Exiguobacterium sibiricum 7-3: one gene and its partner. The protein of the gene in region 1 interacts with the protein of each later gene in a pairwise test. Links are inferred from orthologs where the notes say so. Each region holds a gene or a part of one and is shown on either strand. Other genes may lie near its edges.

The links. The genes of interacting proteins can lie anywhere in the genome.
Region 2: the proteins of yycF (region 1) and lysA interact in binary tests that used the Escherichia coli proteins (3 or more experiments, as listed by UniProt). The link is inferred for Exiguobacterium sibiricum 7-3 from one-to-one orthologs.

The regions. Positions count from the first base shown.
Region 1 is NZ_KK211190.1:27,640-36,165, reverse strand. What follows is about bases 5,603-8,526. They hold yycF (response regulator YycF), read right to left. Parts: upstream 7,458-8,526; coding sequence 6,747-7,457; downstream 5,603-6,746. Other genes in these bases: P402_RS0101155 (adenylosuccinate synthase), read right to left, coding at 7,704-8,526; walK (cell wall metabolism sensor histidine kinase WalK), read right to left, coding at 5,603-6,744. Also shown: P402_RS16800 (CxxH/CxxC protein), read right to left, coding at 19-180; P402_RS0101185 (S1C family serine protease), read right to left, coding at 537-1,829; P402_RS0101180 (MBL fold metallo-hydrolase), read right to left, coding at 1,936-2,727; P402_RS0101175 (two-component system regulatory protein YycI), read right to left, coding at 2,738-3,574; P402_RS0101170 (YycH family regulatory protein), read right to left, coding at 3,581-4,897; more of walK, read right to left, coding at 4,894-5,602. UniProt on the Escherichia coli protein: Response regulator member of the two-component regulatory system CpxA/CpxR which responds to envelope stress response by activating expression of downstream genes including cpxP, degP, dsbA and ppiA.
Region 2 is NZ_KK211190.1:2,525,080-2,530,097, forward strand. Bases 1-2,804 are described here. They hold lysA (diaminopimelate decarboxylase), read right to left. Parts: upstream 2,158-2,804; coding sequence 844-2,157; downstream 1-843. Other genes in these bases: P402_RS0114105 (LysM peptidoglycan-binding domain-containing protein), read left to right, coding at 1-794; alr (alanine racemase), read right to left, coding at 2,170-2,804. Also shown: more of alr, read right to left, coding at 2,805-3,228; P402_RS0114120 (branched-chain amino acid transaminase), read right to left, coding at 3,228-4,160; dapD (2,3,4,5-tetrahydropyridine-2,6-dicarboxylate N-acetyltransferase), read right to left, coding at 4,186-4,893; dapB (4-hydroxy-tetrahydrodipicolinate reductase), read right to left, coding at 4,880-5,018. UniProt on the Escherichia coli protein: Specifically catalyzes the decarboxylation of meso-diaminopimelate (meso-DAP) to L-lysine. Is not active against the DD- or LL-isomers of diaminopimelate.

The DNA.
Region 1 (8,526 bases):
ATGTCCACATGTTGATAATTATTTTTTGCTTGACACAAGATATGTCGCGGGCTGGTCACAGTACTCACACGTGACGTTTTTCTCTGCCGGCACCTCTTCCAAAATCGGATACTCTTCCGTTTCATCGACTACTTCGTCGAGCGCTAACTCGACATGTTCTAAACAGACATATTTATCCACAGGTCTTTTCCTCCTTTTAAGTTATCCACATTTATCCGCTACCAGTATAACAAAAATTGACTTCCCTCACTGAAAAAAGTTATCCACACCTCCTCTTTGGAGTTACTTCTTGATCCGCTTACCTCACCACCAATTTCTTCATCGTGTCCGCTGCACGCGACTCCTACAGGAAAAAGCGCGGCTCGCCCGCGCTGTCAGAGGAAAACGAGACCCGGGCATCGACGCCGACAGGCAAGAATCCCGCGGCTTGTTCCTCGCCTGAGGAAAGCGCGTGACAGCGAATCACGATGAGAACAACAGTCCATTCTACGCAAAAAAAACTACCCGCACGTATACGAGTAGTTGATCTGAATCTGTTATTGTACCGTCGCTGCTTGCGCCGACAGTTTGACATCAAGTGTCTGTTTCTCGCCGCCCCGGTAGAATGTCACTTTGACGTTGTCGCCGACTTTAGCGTCACGATAGAGGACACTTTTTAAATCGGCAAATGATCGGATGTCTTTTCCGTTGATCTCAACGATGACATCATTTTCTTTCATCCCTGCTTTTGCTGCTCCGCTATTTTTCGTCAAACCGACGACAACAATCCCGCGGTTGACGTCACTCGGTAACTTCAGACGATCTTCCCGGAACCCGCTTGGGAATTCCTGAACGTCACGAATCTGAATCCCGAGTTGCGGGCGAATCACTTCACCGTTTTGTTCGAGATCACGCATAATCGGCAAGGCTTCGTTGATTGGAATCGCAAAGCCGACACCTTCGACGCTTGCTTCCGCAATCTTCATCGAGTTGATTCCAATCAATTGACCGGATGTATTGATCAGTGCGCCGCCTGAGTTACCCGGGTTGATTGCGGCATCGGTCTGAATGACTTCAGTGTTGAAGTCCTGCTGCCCGTCCTTGTTCGTATCGACAGGAACTGTCCGCTCCTGGGCACTGATGACACCGCGTGTGACCGAGTTCGCAAAGATTCCGAGCGGATTCCCGATTGCAAGAACCGTCTCTCCGGCACGCAGCGTATCCGAATCCCCGAGTTTCACGACTTGTGTCACTTTTGACGCATCAATCGACAGGACTGCTAGATCGTACGTCGGATCTTCTCCGAGCACTTTTGCTTCGAGTGCCGTTCCGTCGGACAATGTGACCGACAGACGGCTCGCCCCTTCAACGACGTGATAGTTCGTCACGACGTACGCTTTGTTGCCGTCTTTTTTATAGATGACACCCGATCCGGCACCGGTCTCCTGATCGGCACCCTGGAATGAACTTTGCAGATTCGTCACACTGACGACCGCTTCTTTCGTCTGACCGACGGCACCGACAATATCATTTTCTGATTCCGTCGCCTTTGTCGCGGCCTGTTCCGGCGTCGCGTTTGAGACCGGCGTCGGACTTGTCATTTCGTCACGGACGAACGGCCAGGCGATCAAGGCAATCAACAGCGCCCCGATGATCCCGCCGATCAAGCCGACAAAAAAGGCCTTCCCGCCGCCACGGCGTTTTGGTTCCTGCGGTTCTTCTTCATATGGTTCACGATAGGGACTGACCGGCTCATCTTCACTGGACCGCCGTGGCGGAAAGCCGCTCGTCTCATCGGTCGATGCGTAAGGCTGATCTGATTCATTCCGTGGTTCTTCTGGTCGATCCATCGACACACGCCTCCTTCTAAACTCTCTTTACACAAGTATACCCCCATCACGTGGCGAGTTAGCCAAATGTGGGGGTCTTTTGAGCATATTCAGTAATTTCCCATAATCAGAGCTTCAAAAGCGGTGTCGGAATGACCGGATCGGTGTCGAGTAACTGAATCTTGCTGAGGTCGACGTCGCGGCTCGCAAGCGTCTGGGAGACACTCATCCGGGCCAGCTCCTTCATGTTGTTGTCCTTACTCAGGTGGGCCATGTGGATCCGTTTCGTCCGGTCATCGAGCACTTCGCTCATCGCAATCGCCGCATCTTCGTTCGAGACGTGTCCGTAATCGCCGAGAATCCGCCGTTTGACGCTCCACGGGTAATGCCCCATCTGGAGCATCCCGATATCGTGATTCGCTTCAAAAATATAGGCATCGGCGCCGCGGATGACACCTTTCATCCGGTCCGAGACGTAGCCGGTATCCGTAATATGGGCGAGCCGTTTTCCGTCGTGGGCGAACTGGAAGAACATCGGGTCGGCCGCGTCATGACTGACGTTAAACGATTCGACCTCGATATCACCGAACTGTTTGACCTCCCCGACTTCCCAGAGGAACTTCAGTGCGGGGTCAATCTTGCCAATCTTCGCTTCCATCGCTGCCCACGTTTTTTCGTTCGCATAAAGCGGGATGTTGTACTTCCGGGCCATGATGCCGACACCTTTAATATGATCCGAATGTTCATGGGTGACGAACAAGCCATCGATTTTTTCCGGTGACCGGTGAATCTGGTCGAACAGGGCGAGCATCGCTTTGCCGGTCAGACCGGCATCGACGAGCAGGCGGGTCTGTTCACTTTCGATATAGAGGGCATTCCCCGTCGAGCCACTGGCAAGGACGCTGTAGTGTAGGCTCATCGTGCATTCCTCATTTCTCTGAAACGGTATCAAGCCGTTCGATGGTCTGGACTCCGCCGTCAATCGCATTGACGAAATACAGTTCTTCTCCGTTCAGTTCAATCTGCCACGTCGGCGGTAAAATCTGCACCGATTTCGTTCCTTCCGTCACAAGACAGAAGTAGCCGAGCTTTTGACTCGTCATTCGTTTTGAGGCCGGGAACAAGCCCTGCTCCGACAGTTGAATGACGGACTCACTCGCCGATAATAACGTGACATCCTGTGCCTGACGGACGACTTTGTTTAAGTGGCGTTGTTTGTAGCTGACGACTTCCTTCTGCTCGTTCAACTGGAGCACAAGTAACGACGGACCAATCATCGCGTCATCCTCCCGCGACTGTTGCGGTGTCGAGTATAACGGTTGTTCCTTATACGTCTGAACAAAGGTCATCTCATTGTGTTTGCTGTCATACTTCCAAAACGTGTAGTCTGTGCCATATGCAGCCGACGACTGGACAAACGATGTCGCCGAATCACGCATTGCTTTTGCTTCGAGCGGGAACGGTTTCGTCAGACGAACCGACCACTCGATTTGATTTTTGACAGACGTGACGGCATCTTGAATCGGGGATCCTGATTTTGGAATCAATGAACTCGTATCAACTTCCGCCGTCAAATAACCAATTTCTTTCGAGACGGTCTGCAGTTTCTTTTCATCAATTTTTCGTTCTTTCAAAACAGTTTTCCCGTCCGCATTCGTCGTGACGATTCGGGGATCAATCATTCGGTCCATCAGCTGAACGGCAAGATAGGCGTTCAGGATCAGGAACGTCAAAATCAGTAACGTTTTTGCTTTACTCCAATCCATGAAACATTATCCCTCTTTTCCGATAGCTTGATCAACCGTGGTCCATTTTCCGTTTTGTTTGACGAACCAATTTGGCTTAAACAAGGCATAACGACTCGTTTCAATTTCGTACGTCATCTCATATCCCATCCGGATACCGGAAATCTCATCCAACATGTCGGCGGATTGAAGCTGTTTTTCAATCTGATCGATGGATGGCAATGTCGTTTCCCGGAGCAACAACTTCCGCTCCGCCCGAATCATACTGCGACTAAGCGAACGGATCTGATTTTCTTCGAACGTTACTTTGATGGTCGCGAGATCGAAGTCCGGTTGTTCAAGTAACGGTCCTGTTTCACCAAAAATCGGATATCGGTTCAAATATAATCGGAATGTCGCCGCCTGTTCTTCTTCTGCTTTCGACATCTGATCAAAGTAATAGCGGAAGCCACTGCGTTGTGTCACAGGATCGAGCCATCCGCCGTGGATGTTGATGTAACTGACGATTGTACTGTAATCGACGGACGAGGTTTGGGTGTTCGGAGACAATGTATTAAAACGGAACGCATTATAATCCCGGTCGTAGGTCGAAACACTGACACCGTCCGTCAAAACGTCCAGGTCATCCCGGCTCTTGATTTGCTGCACGTTCGAGTTTTCCGTAAAGAATGCGCTCTCGATCCGGCTGAGCGGCTTCGGATCCTGCGAAACATCATCGTAGACGAATACTTCTTCCAGTTTCGTCGCGCCGCTTGGGACATACGTGTAGTCACCGCCCTTGAGCTCGACTTTCGTCATCGGTTTTTTCTTATCATAGGCGAATAGACGTTTTAAGACCGTCTCATCCCCGATTAATTTAAAGTCCTTAAATCGTCCCGTCGTCGACTCCAGTCGAAGAATCGGTCCTTCATAATCGAGCAGATAGAGCCGTTTGATCGGCTCCGACATCGCAATTTGTTTTTCCCCGAGCAACTCCTCGAGCATCTTTGAACTGATCGGCGTCGGGAAAATCATCTCGACACTCCGTTTGCTGACCGGAATATTCGACGCCTTATCGGTCAAAACCAGGACACCGACATCAAACGAGGCGCCGATCCGGTTCAGGATCGTCCGACCGATGATTTGGGTCTGGTAGGCACTTTCGCCGTTCGAATAGATGACAAGCTCCGGATTGATCAGCTGATTTCCTTCGACCGTCTTTGAGGCATCGATTTCATTAAACGATACCTGTTCCTGTTCAATCGACTCGCTGCTCGGATGATACGTCCATAACATGGCGGTCTGGACAATCGAAGCACTGACCAAAAGAATCAAAGCGATGGATTTCAGTCGCTGTTTCGTCATCCGATATCCACCTCTTCGATCACCTCATATGGAAGTGTAAAGTAAATCGTTGTCCCGCGTCCCCATTCGCTTTCTGCCCAAATGTCACCACCGTGTGCCGAAACGACGTCTTTAGCAATCGAAAGACCCAGTCCGGTTCCACCAATCTTCCGTGCCCGTGCTTTATCGACCCGGTAGAAACGTTCAAAGATTTTCTGCAGGTTCGCTTTTGGAATCCCGACCCCTTCGTCTTTGATGCTGATGACGATTCGTTTCGCCCGTAACATCGTCCGGACGGTAATCGTACCGCCTTCCGGTGAATACTTGATCGCGTTCGTTAAAATATTATCCGCGACCTGGATCAACTTATCCTGATCCCCGCGGAGGTAGACTTTCCGTTTCATGATTTTCCGGCGGAACTGAATCCGTTCCGGTTTCGTCATATCATGACGGTCGAGAATATCATTTAAGAATTGAATGTAATCAAACCGGACTTTGTTCATCTTGTATTCCTTACTGTCCATTTTCGACAGTTGCAACAGATCGGTGACGAGGCGGATCATCCGCTCCGTTTCGTTTTGTGTCGTCTCCAGGAACCGTGGCGCCAGTTCTTCATCCTGGTAGGCACCTTCCGCCAAGGCTTCAAGGTAACTCCGCATCGTCGTCAGCGGTGTCCGGAGTTCATGACTGACGTTCGCGACAAACTCACGGCGGTCCTGCTCGACTTGTTCCTGCTCCGTGACGTCATGCAGGACGATAATCATCCCGGTAATCGGTCCACTGTGCTTTTTGACCGGTGAGAAGAAGGCCCGGACAAGGAACAGTTCATCCTCGCTGCTGAAATCGAGCAGACGGGGCGGCATCGTCCCGTCTTCCGGAATCATAAAGTCGTCTCCGAGAGCGAGTAAATCCTTTAAGTTCGTCCCGACGATACCGGATTCATCGACACCAACGATATCCTTCGCTTGATCGTTCATCAGGATGACACGTAATGTCCGGTCCGTCGCAATCACACCATCCGTCATATTTTCGAGGACACTCGTCAACTTCCGCCTTTCGGCTTCCGTCGTCGCATTCGCTTCGAGTAATTCATCAGTCAGTTCGTTAAAGGAACGTGCCAACTGACCAATTTCGTCATCGGAATAGACCTTAACCTTCCGCGAGAAGTTCCCGCGTCGCATCTCGATCGCCTGGCGCCGCATATCCGAAATCGGCCGGGTGATCGTCCGCGATAACAGGACACCGAGAATCGAGGTGATGACAAGTGCAATCACTGTCCCCGTTGCTAAGATCCTTGTGACTTGCTGCATTTGCGAATAAATTGACTCCATCGACGCCCGGACGTAAATCATCCCGGTCGTCGCCCCTGTCCGTTCGGACGTGACGGGGACTGCAAAAATCCGAATCTTGTCTTCCGTCGTCGGATCGAGGACGGTATCGACACGAGAGGAACTCGTGGCCTGTGCTTTTTTAATCAATGAATTCGTCGCCCGTTGTCCGACCGCCGACTGATTGTCTTCGTCAGACGTCGCTTGAATGATCGAGTCCTGATCAATGATTTGTACTTCGAGAATATCGTTCCTTGACGTCGAGCCACTACTAAACTCAGACAGCAGTTGTCCAAGAGATTCAGACAACTGCCGTTTGGAGGCCTCATCATCGCCTGTCTTATCGAATTCCTTCCCGACATTGTACGCGACAAGTCCGGCCCGGTCTTCAACAGATTTTGAGAAGTTCGTAATGTACTGTTTTTCAAGGGAACGAACGAAGTAAACCCCAATGACTTGCATCGCGACTAAGATCAACAACGCATAAATGACGACAAGTTTCCACTGGATCGATTTGAAAAAGTTCGTTCCTTTTAACATCGTTATTCATTCTCCCCGTCTTGGAGATAGTAGCCGACACCGCGGCGGGTCATGATATAGATCGGTGTACTCGGATTATCCTCGACTTTTTCACGCAGACGGCGTACCGTTACGTCAACTGTCCGGACATCACCGAAGTAGTCATATCCCCACACCGTTTGAAGCAGGTGTTCACGAGTCATGACTTGCCCGATGTTTTTCGCCAGGTAATGCAACAGTTCAAACTCACGTTGTGTCAGTTCGATTTTTTGATCTTGTCGTGTGACGGTATGAGAATTCGTATCGATATACAGTTCTCCCACTTTCAATGGACCCGGTCCTGCATTTGCCGGTGTCGCTTCGACCGTATTGACGTTACGTAAGTGTGCCTTCACCCGTGCTAATAGTTCGCGCGAGCTGAATGGTTTCGTGACGTAATCATTTGCACCAAGCTCAAGGCCAAGGACCGTATCGATTTCAGAATCCTTTGCTGTCAGCATGATGATCGGGACTTTTGATGTTTTTCGGACTTCCCGGCAAACTTCCATTCCATCCATCAATGGCAACATGATATCGAGCAGGATGAGATCGGGTTTAAACTCTTCGACTTTCTCGAGTGCTTCCACTCCATCATTTGCTACGGCGACACTATAACCTTCTTTTTCTAATTTAAATTTTAATATATCGGCAATCGGTTGCTCGTCATCGACGACGAGGATTTTACGTTCCGTCACTGGGTGTTCCCCCTTAAAAATTTCTATTCAATCTATTTTACCTGTTTTTCAGGCATATAGAAAGGTGGCGACGGAAACTCCCGACGCCACTCTGTTGACTTCATCATACGCTCACGTCATGCGTTCCACGTGAAACATTACCTTTAGTATACGCTCGTTCACTTCATTTTGTGAATGATTTCGCTTAATCAGAGAAGAAAAAAGGCAGCCCCAGATCTCAAATCTGGAACTGCTGCTTTTCAACCATTAAGCTTCTTCGTACAGATCACGAAGGACGACCGTTTGTTCACGACCCGGTCCTACCGAGAATGTCACGAGTGAGATATTCGTCAAATCTGCAATCCGTTTAACGTAGTTCTGCGCATTGATCGGCAGATCTTCAAACTTACGGATGTGCGTGATATCCTCTTTCCAGCCCGGTAACTCTTCATAAACCGGGACACATGCTTCGAGATCACGGAAACTCGCCGGATACTCATCAATCTGTTTGCCGTTAAACTCATACGACGTACAGATTTTAAGCGTCTCGATTCCTGTCAGGACATCGATTGAGTTCAATGCAAGATCTGTCAAACCGCTTGTCCGGCGTGAGTGACGGACGACGACTGAATCGAACCAGCCGACACGGCGTGGACGGCCTGTCGTTGTTCCGTATTCACGACCGACTTCACGGATTTGATGACCGATTTCGTCAAACAGTTCTGTCGGGAACGGACCATCACCGACACGTGACGTGTACGCTTTACAGACACCAACGACGTGATCGATCCGTGCTGGACCGACACCAACACCTGAAGCGACACCGCCGGCTGATGCGTTCGATGACGTGACGAACGGATACGTCCCGTGGTCAAGGTCGAGTAAGACACCTTGTGCCCCTTCGAAGAGTACTTTTTCGCCCTTATCGAGGCTGTCGTTGACGACGACCGATGTATCGCAGACATACTTCGCGAACTCTTGACCGTACGCGTAGTATTCTTCGAAGATATCGTCGAAAGCGATCGCTTCCGCATCATACATCTTCGTGAACATCCGGTTTTTTTGCTCAAGAACGATTTTTAATTTTTCA
Region 2 (5,018 bases), 2.5 Mb from region 1 along the record:
GTGCAGGTGCGAACAATCACCCTCAACTGATTAAAAACATTGCAACCGCCACCCCGACGCATCAAATCGGGAACCACTCATACACGCACCCCGATTTCACGAAATTAACCGCAGCTCAAATGACAAGCGAACTGTCCAAAACCGAGACATTGATCAAATCCCTGACCGGTCGGACGACTAAACCGATTTTCCGCGCACCGTTTGGCGCCAGTAACAGCACTGTCCTTGCCGCCGTCGGCAATGCCGGATATACAAAAACGATTCAATGGAACATCGATACGACCGACTGGAAAGGCATCAGTTCAACGGCCATTTTGGCGCGTGTCGTGCCGAACGTCGTACCGGGTTCCATCGTCTTGATGCACACCGGTGTAGGAGCACCGGGTACTCCTGTCGCTCTTCCCTCGATGATTTCGCAACTCAAAGCCAAAGGATATAAATTCGTCACGATCTCCGAATTACTGAAATTGCCTCCAAGCGGCAGTAAAACGTATACGGTTAAATCGGGCGATACCCTTTATAAAATCGCGAGCCTCTACAATGTCACAGTTGCCGCTCTCGCTAAAGCTAACAACATCACGAACTACAATCTGATCACTGTCGGGCAAGTCCTTGTCATCCCGGGGACAACCCCACCTCCAACCACTACCGTCACCTATACTGTCAAAGCCGGTGACACGTTATATTCCATTGCAACGAAGTATGGCGTGACTGTCACGGCTCTTGCCAGTGCCAACAAAATCACCAATGTCAATTTGATTTCGGTGGGACAAGTCCTTGTCATTCCGAAATAACTAAAAAAACACCTTCGTCCGCTAAAGACGAAGGTGTTTTTGGGTCATTTTAAGAAGATGGAATGTTTTCCAATCCCAAATCACACTGAATCAAATCGGCATAGGTCTGGCGACGAACGACTTCACGGGAATCCCCTTCATTAACGAAGACGACGGCCGGACGTAAAAATTGATTGTAATTGCTCGCCATCGAATAGTTGTAGGCACCTGTTCCGAACACAGCCAGTGTATCTCCACTGACAGGTTCCGCTAGATCAGCTGACTCAGCGACTAAATCTCCTGATTCACACGCCGCACCAACAACCGTTACATGACGTGTTTCTCCCTTGATTCGATTGGCGATGACGGTTTCATACACAGCACCATACAGTGCCGGACGGATATTGTCCGCCATTCCGCCGTCGACTGACAGATACGTTCGGACGCCCTGCACTTCCTTGATGGCACCAACTGTATAAAGCGTCGTCCCGGCATTCGCGACGACCCAACGCCCCGGTTCAATCCCGATTCGTGGACGGTCAATCGCAAGACGCGTTGTCTCTTCATCGATGATCGCCATCACCCGCTCCATCGTTTGTTCAAAATCAAGCGGCTGATCGTCTTGCGTATAGGCAATCCCGAATCCACCGCCGAGATTCACTTCGCTTGCGATGAAGGATGTCCGTTCATGAATCGTTTCGACAAATCCCATCATCGTCCGGGCCGTCCGTTCAAACAGCTCAATCTCCTGAATCTGTGACCCGACGTGACAATGAATACCAAGCAGTACCAGGTGCTCCGCTGCCAGAATCGCTTCGACGGCTTCCAGATATGAATCGTCATGCGTCGAAAAACCGAACTTCGTGTCGACACCACCGGTCTGAATTTTCGTGTGAGCCCCGCCAATGACTTGCGGCACGATCCGAATCAGGACGTGGACCGTTTGACACGCTTCTGCGGCAATCTGATTGAGTTGGGCGATTTCTTCATAATGATCGATGACGATTTTCCCGACACCCTCTTCGACGGCATACCGTAAATCCTGAGTCGATTTGTTCGAGCCGTGGAAATAAATCCGTTCCGCCGGCACACCTGCTTTACGGGCGATGAATAGTTCACCGCCTGTCACGACGTCAATGCCAAGACCATGTCGGACGACTTGCTGGTAAACGGCACCAATCGTCAAGGCTTTAGAAGCAAACGAGGCGTACGTATTCGGAAATTTTTCTAAAAAGGCATCGCGTACGGTCGCCAGACGGTCCGTCAATTCACGTTCTGCCATGATATAGAGTGGTGTCCCGTATTGTTCGGCGAGCTTTGTTGCTTCCACCCCGTCAATCTGTAGTGCATTGTTTTGTTCCGTCAAATATTGGCTTCCGTACATCTGAATTCCCCCTTATAAATAACGATGTGTTAAACGCCACGAACGGGCGCACATCTGCTCCGAATTATTGGCTGTCCCGGTCCGGGTGATATCATCGATTTCAATACCATCGCCGTATAACACCACTTTATCACCAATCTCAACCGTCGAATCCACGGCAATGAACGTATGACTCATAAACAACTTACTGATGATCGGATAACGTTTCCCGTTGATAATGACGGGCAGTGAGGACCGTCCGCGAACGACCCCGTCCCCGTACCCGACCGGCAGAACCGCAACACGAATCGCTGTCGGTGCCGTATACGACGTACCGTAGCCGACGTGTTCGCCTGCTTCCACTTGACGAATCTCAACGACTTCCGTCGTCATCCGGAGCGATGGCACGAGCCAGTCCATTTTTTCAATCGGTGAGTAACCGAACAGGAAGATGCCGGGCCGGACGTAATTGCAACAGGCAAGGCGCGGATCATGTTTGACGATCGTTGCACTGTTTTCGGCATGGATGTATGTGAACGCGTGTTTCTCCTGTAACGGATTCCCGATTTTGAGGAATCGTTCGACTTGACCGTCATGATCGGCTCCCGGCTCATCGGCAAGCGGGAAATGCGTATAGAGACCCGTCATGATCAGTTCCTGCTCCTGTACGGTTTCGAGCACTGCTAACGCTTCTTCCAGCGAACTGACACCAAAACGGTTCATCCCGACATTTATTTTTAGATGAAGTTCAATTCCCGATAAATCCGCCTGATGGCGTTGCAGCCAATCGAGCGAAGGAATTCCGAGCGCTACTCCGTGCAAGCGGACCTCTTTGAAGTGCGATGCCGGATTCATCGCCAGGACATAACTGTCTGGAAAATTCGTTTTGATTTCAATTGCTTCGTAGACTTCTGCCACTGCGAAATGCCGGACACCGGCTTCCATCAATGTGGCAACCATCTCAATCATTCCTAAGTTATAAGCATTGTTTTTGACGACGGCAAAAATCTGCTTATTGGACCGGGCGAAAACCGATGCGACATTATGCCGCACCGCTTCCCGATCGATTGTAACGATAGTTCGTGAACTCATTATTCTGCGATGGCTGGTGTCACGTAAGTCAACCACGATGCATATTGTGGCAGTTGACCCGAGACCGCTTGACGGTAAAGACCAAGTAACTCATCTGCGACAGCCCGTGTTCCGCCGTTGATGACGATATGATCAATTTCACCGACACTTGTGATTTCTGCAGCCGTACCTGTTAAGAAGATTTCGTCTGCAACGTATAACTCATCACGGCCGATGTGACGCTCGACGACCGGATATCCCTGATCCTGTGCGAGACGCATGATGACTTGACGTGTGATCCCGTCCAATACTGAACAATCGAGTGAAGGCGTGTAGATCGTGCCGTTTTTCAACATGAACAAGTTGGCAACACTCGCTTCACTGACATTTCCGTTCATATCAAGGGCAATCGCCTCATCAAATCCATCACGAAGTGCTTCCCCTTTTAAGAGTTGCGAGTTCATGTAGTTGGCGGCAGCTTTTGCCTGCATTGGCATCATCGTTGACGAAACACGGCGGTAAGAAGCGACTTTCGCCCGGATACCGGTACCTTTGTCAAAGTATTCACCAAGTTCCCAACAAGAAATACCGACGTGAACCGTCGTATCTTTTGCCATCAATGCCTGCCACGGTGTACCGAGGAAAACAAACGGGCGGATGTAACAAGACTCAAAGCCGTTTTTGGCGACAAGATCAATCGTCGCTTGAACAAGTTCTTCCACTGTATAAGGAATCGTCACGTGATAGAACGCGCAACTGCGGAACAGACGTTCAATGTGTTCCGTCAATTGGAAAATCGCCGGACCATCCGGTGTCGCATACGCACGGATGCCTTCAAAAAATCCGCTTCCGTAATGAATCGCATGGGACATGACGCTCGTATTTGCCTCTTTTGGATCATGAAAAACCCCGTCTAACCAAATTGCTTCTCCATACTGTGTATCCACTGCCATGTGTTTTCCTCCTCTTCGACGTCAATCAGAGTGAACGTAAATCATCCACCAGTTGCGTCTTCTCTGCTGTTTTTGCATCTTTCTGTTTGATGACACGTGCTGGCGTACCAGCCACTACGCTGCCTGCAGGAACGTCTTCTGTGACGACACTGCCTGCTGCGACGACCGCATCTTTTCCGACGCGGACACCTTCTAGGATGACGGCATTCGCTCCGATTAAGACACCATCTTCAATGATGACCGGTGTTTTTGAAGGTGGTTCAAGAACCCCTGCGACCACGGCACCGGCGCCGACATGAACGTTTTTGCCGATTGTGCCACGTGCTCCGACAACGGCGTTCATATCAATCATTGTACCATCTCCGATTGATGCACCGATATTAATGATTGCGCCCATCATGATGACCGCGTTATCGCCGATGACGACATGATCGCGAATCCATGAACCCGGTTCGATCCGGGCATTCAAATGACGTGTATCAAGCATCGGCACGGCACTGTTGCGGCGGTCATATTCGACATGCACTTCAGTAATCCGGTCTGCATATTCTTCTAAGAAAGTTGAAGCAAGTCCTGCATCAGCGAAGAAAATTTTTGATTGATCCGTTCCGAATGCCGTCGCTCCTTCAATCGTCAGTCCTGCCAAGTCACCATTGACGTATAGTTTAACCGGTGTTTGTTTTTTAGCATCTTTAATGAATTTTGCAATTTCATAAGCATCAGTTAATAACATGTGAATCCTCCTGTGTGTAAAGCGTCTCCAGTGTATAGAGTCCCGCTGATTTTTGAATGAGCGCTTCCGCTGCCTTGATTGCACCTGAAGCGAATACTTTTTTGGATAACGCCGTGTGTTTGATT